Niabella yanshanensis: one gene and its partner. The protein of the gene in region 1 interacts with the protein of each later gene in a pairwise test. Links are inferred from orthologs where the notes say so. Each region holds a gene or a part of one and is shown on either strand. Other genes may lie near its edges. The genes, in order: U0035_RS02135 and ung.

Region 1 (6,839 bases):
CCGAAACAAAGAATAATTACCTTTTTACTACTGTTAACCCTTCGTTAGATGTATACTTCCTGAAGAAGTTCCAGTTGCATACCGATGCAGTATACCTGTGGCAGGAAAAGACACAGGCTTTTGCCAATGATTTTAACCGCACCATCTGGAACGCATGGATCGGCAGAAATCTTTTAAAGAACGATCAACTCACGGTAAAGATCTCCTGCAATGATATTCTAAACCAGAATAATGGTTATGAGCGAACAGCCACCAATACTTTTTTCTCGGAGAACCGGTATAGCACTATCCGCCGGTTCTTTATGATCGGTGCCACCTGGAGCTTTACAAAATTTAATAATCTTAAACAATAGGTGCTGATAACTGTATCAATTGCTATCACTTACCCAAATCAAATTCATGAAAAAAATTGCACTATATATTCTTCTGTCCTTTTCTTCGTTTCCCGTGCATGCACAATATGCAGCCTTCATCAATAGTGGCAAAATCCGATACGAGCGTAACGTAAACACATTTGCTGCAATGAATATTTTTCTCAGCGAGACTAAGCAGGTGCCTGAAGACCAGATACCTGCTTTTATGCAGAAATACCGCAGTACATCGCCCCAGTTCTGGAAAGATAGCTTTGATCTCTTTTTTAATAATAACTATAGTCTTTATCAGCCTGTAAATCCTGATATCGATTTTTCAAAAACCTTTGCCATTCCTGTTGCTTACAAAAACCAGGTATACAGCGATTTTGAACGGGCGGAAGTTACAACGGTAAAGCAGGCTTTTGAGAAATCTTTTTTTGTAAAAGATTCGTTGAAGAAAATCAAATGGAAATTAACGGATGAGACGAGGGAGATAGCGGGTTATCAATGTCACCGTGCCAACGCTTTATTTTTTGATTCCATTTATGTAGTTGCTTTTTATACCGACGAAATACTATCAAGGGGTGGGCCTGAGTCTTTCAATGGTTTGCCCGGGATGATTTTGGGATTAGCCATTCCACATCAGCACATTACTATTTTTGCTACCAGCGTCACCGGCTTTGACACGGCACCCGACAAATGGAAATTGCCGGTTCAGGGCAAAAATATTGTAACCAACAATAAAGACTTTAATGCGGTTACCTCCAAAATGCTAAAAGACTTTAATCTCACTTCACCCTGGGTGCAATTCTTTATGGACCTGTAACTCCTTAGTCTGGGGCTTGCTATATCGATTTTTCATATTTTTAAAAAATATTCAAAAAAGACAATCCTTTCAACACCCTAACATTTGTTTTGTTTGCAGATTATGATTTTATTGAACAATTTCTAACAAGATGTTTTCTTCGTTTAATACTCTTTAAGCAAAAACTTAAACCCATCTTCGCCGAGCATATACATTTGTAGCTTTCATAAAATTCATTTTAAAAGCTATATGAAGCATATTAATACGCCGATAAACCTAACTAACGCTGAACTGAAAAAATGGGTAAGTAAAATGGCTGAGCTTTGTAAACCATCACAGGTTTACTGGTGCAACGGCTCTGACGAAGAATATAACCGCTTATGCAATGAAATGGTAGAGACTGGGACCTTGATCCGTTTAAATCCTGAAAAAAGACCTAATTCCTTCCTGGCCCGTTCACACCCTTCCGATGTGGCAAGAGTAGAAGACCGCACTTATATCTGCTCTTTAGCGCCGGGTGATGCGGGGCCTACCAATAATTGGATGGCGCCGCGCGAGATGAAAGAAATACTGGAGCCTAAGCTGGACGGATGTATGCGGGGGCGCACCATGTATATCATTCCTTTTTGTATGGGTCCGATAGGTTCCCCTATTTCGCAGTTTGGCGTACAGATAACCGACGCTCCTTATGTTGTGGTCAACATGAACATTATGACACGTATGGGGGCAAGAGCACTGGAAGCAATGGGTAACCGGGAGTTCGTTCATTGTTTACATTCGGTAGGAATGCCGCTTACTGGCGGGCAGCAGGATGTGCCGTGGCCCTGTTCTCCTGACCCTAAAGACAAGTATATTGTTCACTTTCCGGAAGAGCGATTGATATGGAGTTATGGTTCTGGTTACGGCGGTAATGCTTTATTGGGTAAGAAATGCCTGGCGCTGCGTATCGCATCTACATTGGCCCGTGAACAAAACTGGCTGGCAGAACATATGCTGATATTAGGCGTAGAGTCTCCCGATGGCAAAAAGGATTATGTATGCGCAGCCTTCCCATCGGCCTGCGGCAAAACCAACTTTGCGATGATGATACCGCCCAAAGCCTTTACCGATGAAGGCTGGAAGGTAACTACCGTAGGCGATGACATTGCCTGGATCAAACCAGATGAACAGGGAAGGTTGCATGCCATTAACCCGGAGGCAGGTTTTTTTGGCGTAGCTCCGGGTACTAATTTCAAAACCAATCCGAATGCGATGGAAACCATCAGCGCCAACACTATTTTTACGAATGTGGCGCTTACCGACGATGGTGACGTTTGGTGGGAAGGTATGGACGGGGTTCCGCCTGCCCACGCTATTGATTGGCAAGGCAATGACTGGACACCGGCCAGTGAAACCAAAGCAGCCCATCCTAATGCGCGCTTTACAGCTCCCGCAGCCCAATGCCCGTCCATAGATAATCAGTTTGATGATCCCAGAGGTGTGCCTGTTTCAGCATTTATATTTGGTGGACGCCGTAACTCTGTAGTACCGTTGATCATGCAGTCTTTTAACTGGTCTTTTGGTGTTTATATGGCCGCCACCATGGGGTCGGAAATGACTGCCGCAGCTTTTGGAAACATCGGCGAAGTACGCAGAGATCCGTTCGCTATGTTACCTTTTTCGGGCTATCACATGGGCGATTATTTCGGACATTGGCTGAATTTTGGAAGACAGATACCCGAACCTCCGCGTATTTTTTCGGTCAACTGGTTCAGGAAAGAAGAAGATGGTTCATTCCTGTGGCCGGGCTTCGGTGAAAATATGCGGGTATTAAAATGGATAGTAGAAAGAGCTCGCGGTAAATCGAAAGGAGTGGAAATGCCTTTGGGCTGGATGCCTAAATATGAACATATCGACTGGCGCGGTATGGAGGACTTTACGGAGACCGATTTCGAAAATGTAATGAGCATTAACAGGGATCTCTGGATCAAAGAAATTGCATCGCAGGATGAATTGTTCTTTAAACTATATGATCGCCTGCCTAAAGAGATGACTTTTATCAGGGAGCTTCTATTGTCTAATCTCTGGAGGTCTAATAAAAAGCAGAAGAAAGCAGCACAGGCCTAATATATATATTATAATAAAATAGCCCACGGGTTTAAACCGCGGGCTATTTTATTATGTTTTACTTCAATTATACTCTTTCAAAATGATTGAAGAAGAAATCGCCTTCGATCTTTGCGTTCTCGTCGCTGTCACTTCCATGAATGGCGTTTGCTTCAATAGATTCTGCAAATACCTTACGGATAGTTCCTTCTGCTGCATTTGCAGGGTTAGTAGCTCCGATCAGGTCACGGAAAGAGGCTACCGCGTTTTCTTTCTCTAAGATTGCAGCAATAATGGGCCCGCGGCTCATAAATGCTACTAATTCACCGAAAAAGGGTCTTTCTTTATGTATGGCGTAAAACTCACCCGCTTTTTCAGCAGAAAGTTGGGTTAATTTCAGCGCTACCAGTTTAAATCCTTCCTTAGTGATGCGATCTAAAATAGCTCCTGCATGGCCATTTTCCATAGCGTCAGGTTTGATCATCGTAAATGTACGGTTACTCATATATTCATTTTTGGGTCGCAAAGGTAAAGAAACTTAATATTTCTTCATGACCTTAATTTGCCTATTTTTGCCGCACTTTTGTATGAAGCCTATACATAACATATTTCCATTGATAACGCAGCCTGCCCGGGTTGTTATTACCATGCATCAAAAACCTGATGGCGATGCCATGGGTTCGGCATTGGGTTTGTGCGGCTTTTTGAAAAGGCTTGGTCACGAAGTAGCCGTTATTTCTCCTACTAACTGGGCAAACTGGTTGAACTGGATGCCTGGTTGTGACGGCGTATTGAATTATGAAAAGCATCATGACCGCTCTGCTGAACTTTTAAGTAAGGCCGACTACCTTTTTTGCCTGGATTTCAATATTTTTCACCGCACTAAGAATCTGGCTCCGTTATTAGCCGATGCCACTTGTGTCAAAGTACTTATTGATCATCATGAACAACCTGATACAGCAAGTTTTAACTATGGCATCAGCGACATAACCAAGAGCTCTACCTGCGAAATGGTATATGATTTTATCGAAGCGAGCGGTAACGATAAGCTGATTGATGCCAATATTGCCAGATGCTTATATGCTGGGGTAGTTACAGACACAGGGTCTTTCCGGTTCTCTTCTACACATGCATCTGTGCATCAAATGGTGGCCAGACTAATGGAAACAGATTTTGATCATGCGCTCGTTCACAGTAATCTTTTTGATAACTTCCTGGAAAACAGGTTGAGGTTTATAGGACACGTATTAAGTAACCGGATGGAGTTTTTTTACGAGTATAATACGGCTTTGATATCCATTACCAAACAGGACTTGCTTAAATACTACATTAAAACGGGAGATACCGAAGGGCTGGTCAACTATCCAATGTCTGTGAAAGGCATAGAACTGGTAGGGTTTGTAATAGACAGGGATGAGGAGCGCAAATGGAGTTTTAGAAGTAAACGCCATTTTGATTGCAATACATTTGCGCGTAAATATTTTAACGGAGGCGGCCACTATAACGCATCAGGAGGAAATAGTAAAGACAGTTTAGCCCAAACAGTCGAATATTTCAAACAGACCATCAAAGAAAATGAACACCTGCTGGTCGAAGTAAAATCGTAAATTATAATTAACAATAACAACAAATGAAACGTTCACAAATCTTAGGAGCATTGGCTTTTGCAACATTAGCGTTTGCAGCCTGTAATAATGCTGACTACCAAACCAGCGCTAGCGGTGTAAAGTACAAAATCATCGACGGAGGAAGCAAAGACAGCTCTAAAGTTGGAGATGTTTTAAAAATGCATGTCATTCAGAAAATTGAAGGTGCGAAAGATACTGTACTGACAGATACTTATGGAAAACTACCTGCTTTCGTTAAAATTCAGGATGCGGCGATGCCCAACGCCTACGGCCCTGATGAGTTTTTCAAAAAACTAAAAAAAGGAGATAGTCTTGTTACTGTATTATATGTAGACTCTTTAATTAAAAAAGGATTGGCACAGGAAGCACAGTTGCCTCCGTTTATGAAAAAAGGTGATAAAATACTTTTAACATTTAAAGTATTGGAAGTATTTAAAAATGACAGTTTAGCTCAGGCTGACTATCAGAAAGAAATGGAAAAAGACGCTCCCCGTCAGAAGAAAGAGCAGGAAGAGATGATGAAAAAAATGATGAAGGATCAGGAGGACGCACGTAAAGCTGATGAAGCTGCACTTGAAAAATCCGGAGAAAAAGCGAAACAGGTTAAGGCGGTACAGGATTTTTTAACTGCTAAGAAATGGGCAGCTACCCAGACTTCAGTGGGTACCTTCGTAAAAATTGATCAACAAGGTACCGGTACGCAGGTTGCTGACGGTAAATTTGTTACGGTTAAGTATAATGGTAAAAAAGTAAGCAACGACAGTACGTTTGATGCAAACCAGTTTACGGTACAATTAGGTGTTCAGCCTTTTATCAAAGGTTTTGAAGATGGTTTAAGACAGTTCAAACAGGGTGGTAAAGGAACAATTGTTATACCTGGCTACCTGGCTTATGGCAAAGAAGGTAACGGTGGTGTTTTCAAACCATACGAGCCGTTATACTTCGATGTTGAGATTTTAGAGGTAAGCGACAAAGAGCCAGCTGCTCCACAAATGCCTACACCTCAGGCACACGGGCCAAACGACGGCCACAATCACTAATTCGTTAGACAAGAATAAATAAACAGGAGCCATCGCGAAAGCGGTGGCTTTTTTGTGCAGGATACAGCATGACAGTTTAGATAAATGCAACGGGTATTTTTAAATGTTGATGCCGATTGCGTGCCGGGATATGAAGCAACTCAATCATTCCGGCTGATCTATAAAACTATTCTGGTGAAATATATAGCGTTAATAATCTTTTTATGGGGCATAAGTCTGACTTCCTCATCTCAAAGGATAATGGAAAACCTGAACCGCGGCCTGGTTGCCATACCCGATGATAGTGGAAAAGTATTCGTTTCATGGCGCTTGCTGGCATCAGATCCCGACGCAATACGCTTCAATATTTACAGGAAAACCAATGGTTCGCCCGTCAAACTAAATCAGCAACCCATTTCCCAAACAACATCCTTCGTCGACGACTGGAAGGATACCATTTCTGAACGAACTTACATTGTAAGAACAGTTCTCCACAATACTGAATCAAAATCTGAAGATCACTTTGTATTAAAAAATGCATCCCGGCCTTACCTGTCCATCCCCCTTCAGATACCGCCGGGATATGCCGCGAACGACGGCTCTGTCGGGGACCTTGATGGTGACGGGGAATATGAGCTCATCGTGCATATTGCCGGCCGAGGTCATGATAACAGTCATGCCGGGTTTACCGACGAGCCATTAATACAGGCTTATAAATTAAACGGGCAATTATTATGGACCATTAACCTTGGTAAGAATATAAGAGAGGGCGCTCATTACACCCAGTTTATGGTATACGACCTGGATGGCGATGGGAAAGCAGAAATAGCCATGAAAACAGCAGATGGTTCTAAAGATGCCCGGGGAAGGGTGATTGGAGATGCAACCAAAGACTGGAGAAATGATAAAGGGTATATACTGGCTGGTCCTGAATATCTTTCGGTATTTA
Region 2 (6,830 bases), 4.7 Mb from region 1 along the record:
ATACAAGAGATGATCCTGACTATATGAAGACCATGAGCTATACTTTTAACTGGTCGCACAGCTCGGATAGCCGTTCCAGGCCCGGGGTGAATTTTGGCGCCAGTGTTAACTGGAGTTCTACTAACTATAGCCGTTTAATTCCCAATAATGCGCAGCTCAACTTTCAAAACGTAATCGGATCTTCTATTAATTATTCTAAGCAATGGCAGGATAAACCGTTTAACCTGTCGCTGTCTATGAATCATAGCCAGAACAACCAAAACCGGTCGATGACCATTAACTTCCCTACAGCCAATTTTGCAGTCACTACAATTTATCCTTTACAGAAAAAAGAAAGCGTAGGTAAGAAAAAGTGGTATGAGCAATTAGGTATCGGCTATAATGGTAGCTTTAGAAACGATTTTAACTTTTACGATTCGGTGGCTTATTCAAGAAGTAATGATCTCATTAATAACAGGCGTTTCATGAAATTCTTGCTGGATACTGCCCGATGGAGCGCTAACCATAATATTCCTATTACACTTTCTTTGCCCTCCATCCTGAATGGAGCACTGGTAATTGCACCTTCTGTTTCTTACTCCCAGGAGTGGGTGGATGGGGTCACTACGATGAGCTGGGGACCTAAAACATTTTACAGGAGGAATATGGCCAATAATGGTGATAGTTCTTATGTGAGAGATACGATACTGGCAGATGTAGCCCGTGGCTTCAAGATCAAGCAGCAAACTTCATTTGGTATCTCATTTAATACAGCATTATATGGTAGCTATGAATTTAAAGGAGAGAAGGTAAAAGCTATCCGGCACGTAATGAGACCAACCTTCGGCCTGAATTATACACCGGACCTGACAAAAAACTTCTGGAAGCCTGTACAAATAGATAGTATTGGTACGATAGCGCTGTATAACCAGTTAGATGGGTTGTACTCCCGGCCCGTTAGCCAGTTTACGAGCAGGGAATCCGGAGGTATTAGCTTTGGGTTAGATAATAATCTCGAAATGAAAGTAAGGGCCAAACCGAAAAAAAAGAAGCCTGGCAGCAGCTCGTCAGATGAAGGAGAGGATGATAAAGAAAAAGATTCTTTTGTAGATACGAAAGAGGAAGATGCTGAAAATGGTATCAAAAAAATAAAACTGATAGATGGTTTTGGGTTCAACGGATCGTATAATTTTTTAGCAGACAGTTTAAAATTGTCACCGATCAGCATGTATTTCAGGACCAACCTTTTTGAAAAAATAAACCTGAACGCCTCAGCTACCTTAGTTCCCTATGAATTAAACGAGACGGGATATGCGACTTCCAGGTATGCCTGGGCTGGCGATGGAGGATTTAAAATAGGTACGGTAACCAACGCCAGTATTTCTATGAGCACCAGTTTTCAGAGTAAGCCGAAAGACCCGGAAAAGGCAAAAGCCAGGGAAAAAGCCATTAACGAAAGTTTGAATGATCCGATGCTTCAGGGCGATCAAACCAGGTTGATGGAGTATATGCGTCAGAATCCGGCGCAGTTCGTAGATTTCAACACGCCCTGGTCTATTAATTTATCCTATTCATTAAACTATTCCCGCCAAAATCGGAATCCATTGACATTACAAAGTTCCACCAGTCCGATTACTTCCAGCGTTAATTTCAATGGTAGCTTTAACCTGACTCCAAAATGGAATTTCAGTGTAAACGGGTTCTATGATTTTTCTACAGCCAAAATACAGACCTTCTCGATGGCCATTTCGCGTGACCTGCATTGCTGGCAGATGGCTATTAATGTTACACCCATAGGTTTGTACCGCTTCTTCAATTTCACCATTAGTCCGAAAGCGGGTATTCTACAAGACCTTAAGATCAATCGTAGCCGTTCTTTTGTTGGCGGAAGATAATTTCAGTTGTTTATTTGGACGATTTCTTTTGTGCAAAAACAAATTCAGCGAAGCCCAAAATATCCCAGAAGATATTTGCATTCAGCTTTTTGGAGCTCAGTATACCTGCCAGTAACCTGAACGGTGTTAATAAAATAAACAGCTTATTACGGCGGACACCCGATTGTATAACCCTGCAGTCATTGCCTTCGAATATTCCTGCTATTTCTTTTACAGAATAAAGCCGTACATGGGTAGGGTCGTCTTTAAAATTCAATGTACCGTGCATGCTCGGTAAGCGTGTACTTTTTTCACCCGGGTATTCAATATAAAAGTAACCGCTTGGCTTTAACTTTTTGATAAGTGCAGGCAAAACCAGGTCGCCGTTATGAAGATGTTCGATTACATGCGCCATCCTGATAAAGTCAAAATAACTGTCAGGGATGATCTCCAGGTTTAATTGGGTAAGGTCCAGCTCATAGAAGCTATGCATGGTGGCGAAGTCGCTTTCGCCGTTATTAAAATCTCTTACTATATCAATCCCATGGTACTCGCAATTCGGATACATGGCCTTTGTTTTGGAAGCCGACCGGTTGCCGGATCCTACATCCAGTAAAGTAAAAGGCTGGTTGCCAAATGTTCGGTTGATGTATAGAAACTTGGGCGTTTGTTTTTTTAGAAAGCGAAGCATGATGATGAGTAGGTCTGATGATTCATTAAAGAGTATTTTTCCGGATATGATCGTACATGGTAGTAAACACTTTGTCTTTTAATTCCAATGCAGTCATATCTTTAGAAGAGACCGGGGGGAGGAAGTGGATCTCCAGTCTCCTGGGTAAAAAGAAAAAGGTTTTATGTAAAGGAACAGCTTCCTTTGTGCCTGAAATAATAGCCGGGATAATTTCAGTTTTCGTTTCGTAGGCCAGCTTGAAAGCTCCGCTGTAGAAAGCTTTTAGCGGCTCTTTAGTACGGTTTCGCGTTCCTTCGGGATAAATACACATATGCATTCCTGTTCTCAACACCCATTTCATTTTTTCAAAGCTTACCCGGCGGCTTTTTTCACTTTTACGATCAACCAGTACCGATCCCTTGGCATAATAAAGACCAAACAAAGGTATTTTGGCAAAACTCATTTTAGCAATGGTTTTGTTAGGGCCTGGTATAAATGGCGATGAAAGGGGAATATCCAGTAGCGAATTATGATTACAGGTGACAATATAGCTTTTGCCTTTTTCAAAATGTTGGGTACCGGTAACTCTAAAGGGGCATCCGATGAGGAACAGCCATACCCGCATCCAAATCCTGGAGATCCTTATAAGGAAATGGGTACCTCCCGGCTCCGGTATCAGGTAGGAGATCAACGAAATGGGTAAGATAATCAGAAATGTAACAATAAAACTCAGCAAGCCCCAGGTGGCCCAAACTCTGCCTGCTATCTCTTTGAAAATGTTCATGCTTACTGTTGAATATCAGCAAAAATAGTAGATTTCAATTTTGACTATTTATCTTTTAATTTAGGACGACGAGTTTTATAGTTGTCCGATAAATATAACCTGCTATTTGTTTCTCGCAGAGCACACAGGTAAGCAGAGAGACAGGGAAAATGTATTGAGTTATTGAAAATTGATTGTTAATCATCGAATATCTCCCTCCTCGCCACTTGCCATTCCCCACTATCCTGTTCTCCTACAATTTCCAATCCACCGGCTCGATACCATGCTTCATCAGGTATTGATTGGTTTTTGAGAAATGCTGGCATCCCAGGAACCCTGCGTGCGCTGATAAAGGGGAAGGATGTGCTGCTTTAAGGATATGATGTTTTGACTCATCGATAAAAGCAGCCTTCTCCTGGGCAAATTTTCCCCAAAGCAAAAACACCACATGTTCTTTTTCTTCAGCGATCTTTTTAATAACGGCATCGGTAAATTGAGCCCAGCCAATTTTAGCATGGCTCATAGGCTCGCCCGCACGAACGGTTAACGAAGCGTTCAGCAGAAAGACACCTTCTGCCGCCCATTTACTCAGATCCCCGTTCTTTGGCCTTTCCATGCCTATATCCGTCTGTAATTCTTTAAAAATATTCACGAGCGAAGGAGGAGCCGGTACGCCTGGCTGAACAGAAAAGCATAAGCCATGGGCCTGGCCGGGTCCATGATAAGGATCCTGCCCCAGGATGAGTACTTTAACTTTATCAAACGGAGTGGAATTAAATGCGTTAAAGATCATTCTCCCCGGCGGGTAAATGATTTTATTTTGCTCTTTTTCCGTTTTAAGATGATTCACAATATTCGAAAAGTAAGGCTTATCGAATTCTTCTTTTAATTGTTCTTTCCAGGAAGCTTCTATCTGTACGTCCATTGGTCTCGTAATTTAAGTCTCAAACCTACCTAAAATTTTTCAATCCTGAAATCAGTTGAATATTAATGGGATGATTTTTGCACACTTATGTGGAAGTGATAAACTTATAAGATCAAGCCATCACTGTAAATAAAAATGATGTAAATTACTGCAACGATTTTTTAAACTATGGAGTATATAGATTATTACAAAGTGCTGGGTGTAGAAAAGAATGCAACGGCTGATGATATTAAAAAGGCCTACCGGAAACTGGCACGCAAACATCACCCCGATTTAAATCCGAATGATCCCGAAGCCGTTAAAATCTTCCAGCAAATCAATGAAGCGCATGAAGTGTTGAGCGATGCTGATAAACGCAAAAAATATGACCAGTATGGCCAGGACTGGAAGCATGCCGATCAGTTTGAACAGGCCCGCCGGCAACGGCAGCAGGAGAGCAGTTCACAGCATGCATACGGCGGAGAAGAACATTTTTCATATAGCAATGAGGGCGATTTTTCTGACTTCTTTTCACAGATGTTTGGCGGTATGGGCGGGGGGGCATCGCAGCGGAATGTAAAGTATAAGGGACAAGACTACCGGGCAGAGGTAAAGTTGAATTTGAGCGAGGCCTATAAAACGCATCAACAAACCTTTACCGTAAATGGTAAGAATATTCGCATTACCGTGCCGGCCGGTATTGAAAACGGACAGGAAATAAAAATTAAAGGATATGGCGGGGCCGGCGTAAACGGCGGACCCGCCGGGGATCTGTTTATTACCTTTAATATTATCAACGATACGTCATTTATAAGGAAAGGTAACGACCTGTACAAAGAGGTACCCGTTAACTTGTACAAGGCTGTTTTAGGTGGCGATGAAACCATTGAAACAATGGATGGAAAAGTGAAACTTGTTTTACAGCCAGAGACATCCAACGGGACAAAAGTGCGGTTAAAGGGAAAAGGTTTCCCGGTTTATAAAAATGAAGGCCAGTTCGGAGATCTTTATATCACCTGGCAGGTTCTGTTGCCCACCCATCTTACCGAAAAGGAAAAGGAATTATTTCAACAACTGGCCGATGAAGCCTCTAAAAAATAAGCTATGACCAACGAAAACAATATTTTAATAGAGGAGTGCTGCAAACATTACCGCATTGAAACCTCATTCGTGAAGACCTTAAATGAATACGGGCTGGTTGAACTGAGTTATACCAACGAGTCTTATTTTATCCATAGCGACCAGCTTTCACTGCTTGAAAAATATATGCACCTGCATTACGACCTCGATATAAATATGGAAGGAATAGAAGCCATTAGTCACTTGTTGGAAAAGATAGAGCGGCTTCAATTGGAGTTAAGAGTATTAAAAGGTTAGTCCCGCTCCTTATGCCATGAGGGCAATCGTTTGCGCAAAGCTTTGCGGTTAGCAGGTTTCAGTGTTTCTTTGAGGGATTGTTTTTCAATTACTCCAACCTCAAAGTTTATGAACTTTTTTTACTTTTTGTTGCTGTCTTGCTTAGCTGTACACGGGGCATCAGGGCAATCCCTGCCCATTGAGCTACAAACACCCGAAATTGTTGCTGTAAACCGAATGCCCATGCGTGCCGCGGCATTTGCTTATGAAAATAAAGTACTGGCAGAAAAGCGGGTAAAAGAACAATCCGCCTTTTTCTTATCATTAAATGGTAGCTGGAAGTTCAATTGGGTGCAGAACCCCAATGATCGTCCTAAAGATTTTTATGCAACCAATTTTGATGACAGCCAGTGGAAAAGCTTTACAGTTCCCGCTAACTGGGAGTTAAACGGGTACGGCTTACCCATTTATGTAAATCACCCCTATGAGTTTGCGGGGCGCAGGCTCACAGGTGCCAAAATGAATCCACCTTTTGATATTCCGGCTGATAATAACCCGGTTGGTTCTTATCGTAAGAAAATAACCATTCCGGCCTACTGGGATGGTCGCCAGGTATTTATTCACCTGGGAGCTGTGAAATCTGCGTTCTTTATTTGGGTTAACGGACAAAAAGTAGGCTATAGCGAGGATAGTAAGCTTGCTGCTGAGTTTGATATCACAAAGTATGTCAAAGCAGGTGATAATATTATAGCATTAGAAGTGTATCGCTGGAGCGATGGCAGCTACCTGGAATGCCAGGATATGTGGCGCATTTCGGGTATAGAAAGGGATGTGTATTTATATGCAACGCCTAAGCTGGATATACGCGACTTTAAAGTGCAAAGTGGTCTTGTCAATAATTATAAAGATGGACAACTGAAGGTAGATGTTGAAGTGAACAGCTACAAAACTGATGTAAAAACCTTGCACTCCAGGCCGGATAGTTTCTATGTTGACCTTCAATTGGTAGATGCAAAGGGAAAAGAAGTATTCAGCAGGAATGATGAAAAAGCGCAAACGGTATTAGGGCGCTATAAAACCAAGGTGTCATTTACAGGTGTTATACCTTCGGTGAATGCCTGGTCTGCTGAAATTCCTTACCTGTATACATTATACCTGTCTCTTAAAGATAAAACGGGCACTGTAATCGAAGTAGTACCCGTTCGTGTGGGGTTCAGAACTGTGGAGATCAAAGGCCGCGATTTTTTAGTGAATGGCAAGCGTGTATTTTTTAAGGGAGTTAAC

Evidence for each region.
Region 2: the proteins of U0035_RS02135 (region 1) and ung interact in binary tests that used the Escherichia coli proteins (3 or more experiments, as listed by UniProt). The link is inferred for Niabella yanshanensis from one-to-one orthologs.

Annotation. Positions count from the first base shown.
Region 1 is NZ_CP139960.1:600,611-607,449, forward strand. Bases 2,041-4,973 are described here. They hold U0035_RS02135 (nucleoside-diphosphate kinase), read right to left. Parts: upstream 3,749-4,973; coding sequence 3,332-3,748; downstream 2,041-3,331. Other genes in these bases: U0035_RS02130 (phosphoenolpyruvate carboxykinase (GTP)), read left to right, coding at 2,041-3,264; U0035_RS02140 (DHH family phosphoesterase), read left to right, coding at 3,831-4,850; U0035_RS02145 (FKBP-type peptidyl-prolyl cis-trans isomerase), read left to right, coding at 4,874-4,973. Outside these bases: U0035_RS02120 (TonB-dependent receptor), read left to right, coding at 1-353; U0035_RS02125 (GLPGLI family protein), read left to right, coding at 400-1,179; more of U0035_RS02130, read left to right, coding at 1,408-2,040; more of U0035_RS02145, read left to right, coding at 4,974-5,911; U0035_RS02150 (rhamnogalacturonan lyase), read left to right, coding at 5,996-6,839. UniProt on the Escherichia coli protein: Major role in the synthesis of nucleoside triphosphates other than ATP. The ATP gamma phosphate is transferred to the NDP beta phosphate via a ping-pong mechanism, using a phosphorylated active-site intermediate.
Region 2 is NZ_CP139960.1:5,335,031-5,341,860, forward strand. Bases 2,376-5,299 are described here. They hold ung (uracil-DNA glycosylase), read right to left. Parts: upstream 4,212-5,299; coding sequence 3,540-4,211; downstream 2,376-3,539. Other genes in these bases: U0035_RS21990 (class I SAM-dependent methyltransferase), read right to left, coding at 2,376-2,544; U0035_RS21995 (lysophospholipid acyltransferase family protein), read right to left, coding at 2,570-3,307; U0035_RS22005 (DnaJ C-terminal domain-containing protein), read left to right, coding at 4,380-5,291; U0035_RS22010 (chaperone modulator CbpM), read left to right, coding at 5,295-5,299. In the rest of the region: U0035_RS21985 (putative LPS assembly protein LptD), read left to right, coding at 1-1,874; more of U0035_RS21990, read right to left, coding at 1,885-2,375; more of U0035_RS22010, read left to right, coding at 5,300-5,567; U0035_RS22015 (glycoside hydrolase family 2 TIM barrel-domain containing protein), read left to right, coding at 5,676-6,830. UniProt on the Escherichia coli protein: Excises uracil residues from the DNA which can arise as a result of misincorporation of dUMP residues by DNA polymerase or due to deamination of cytosine.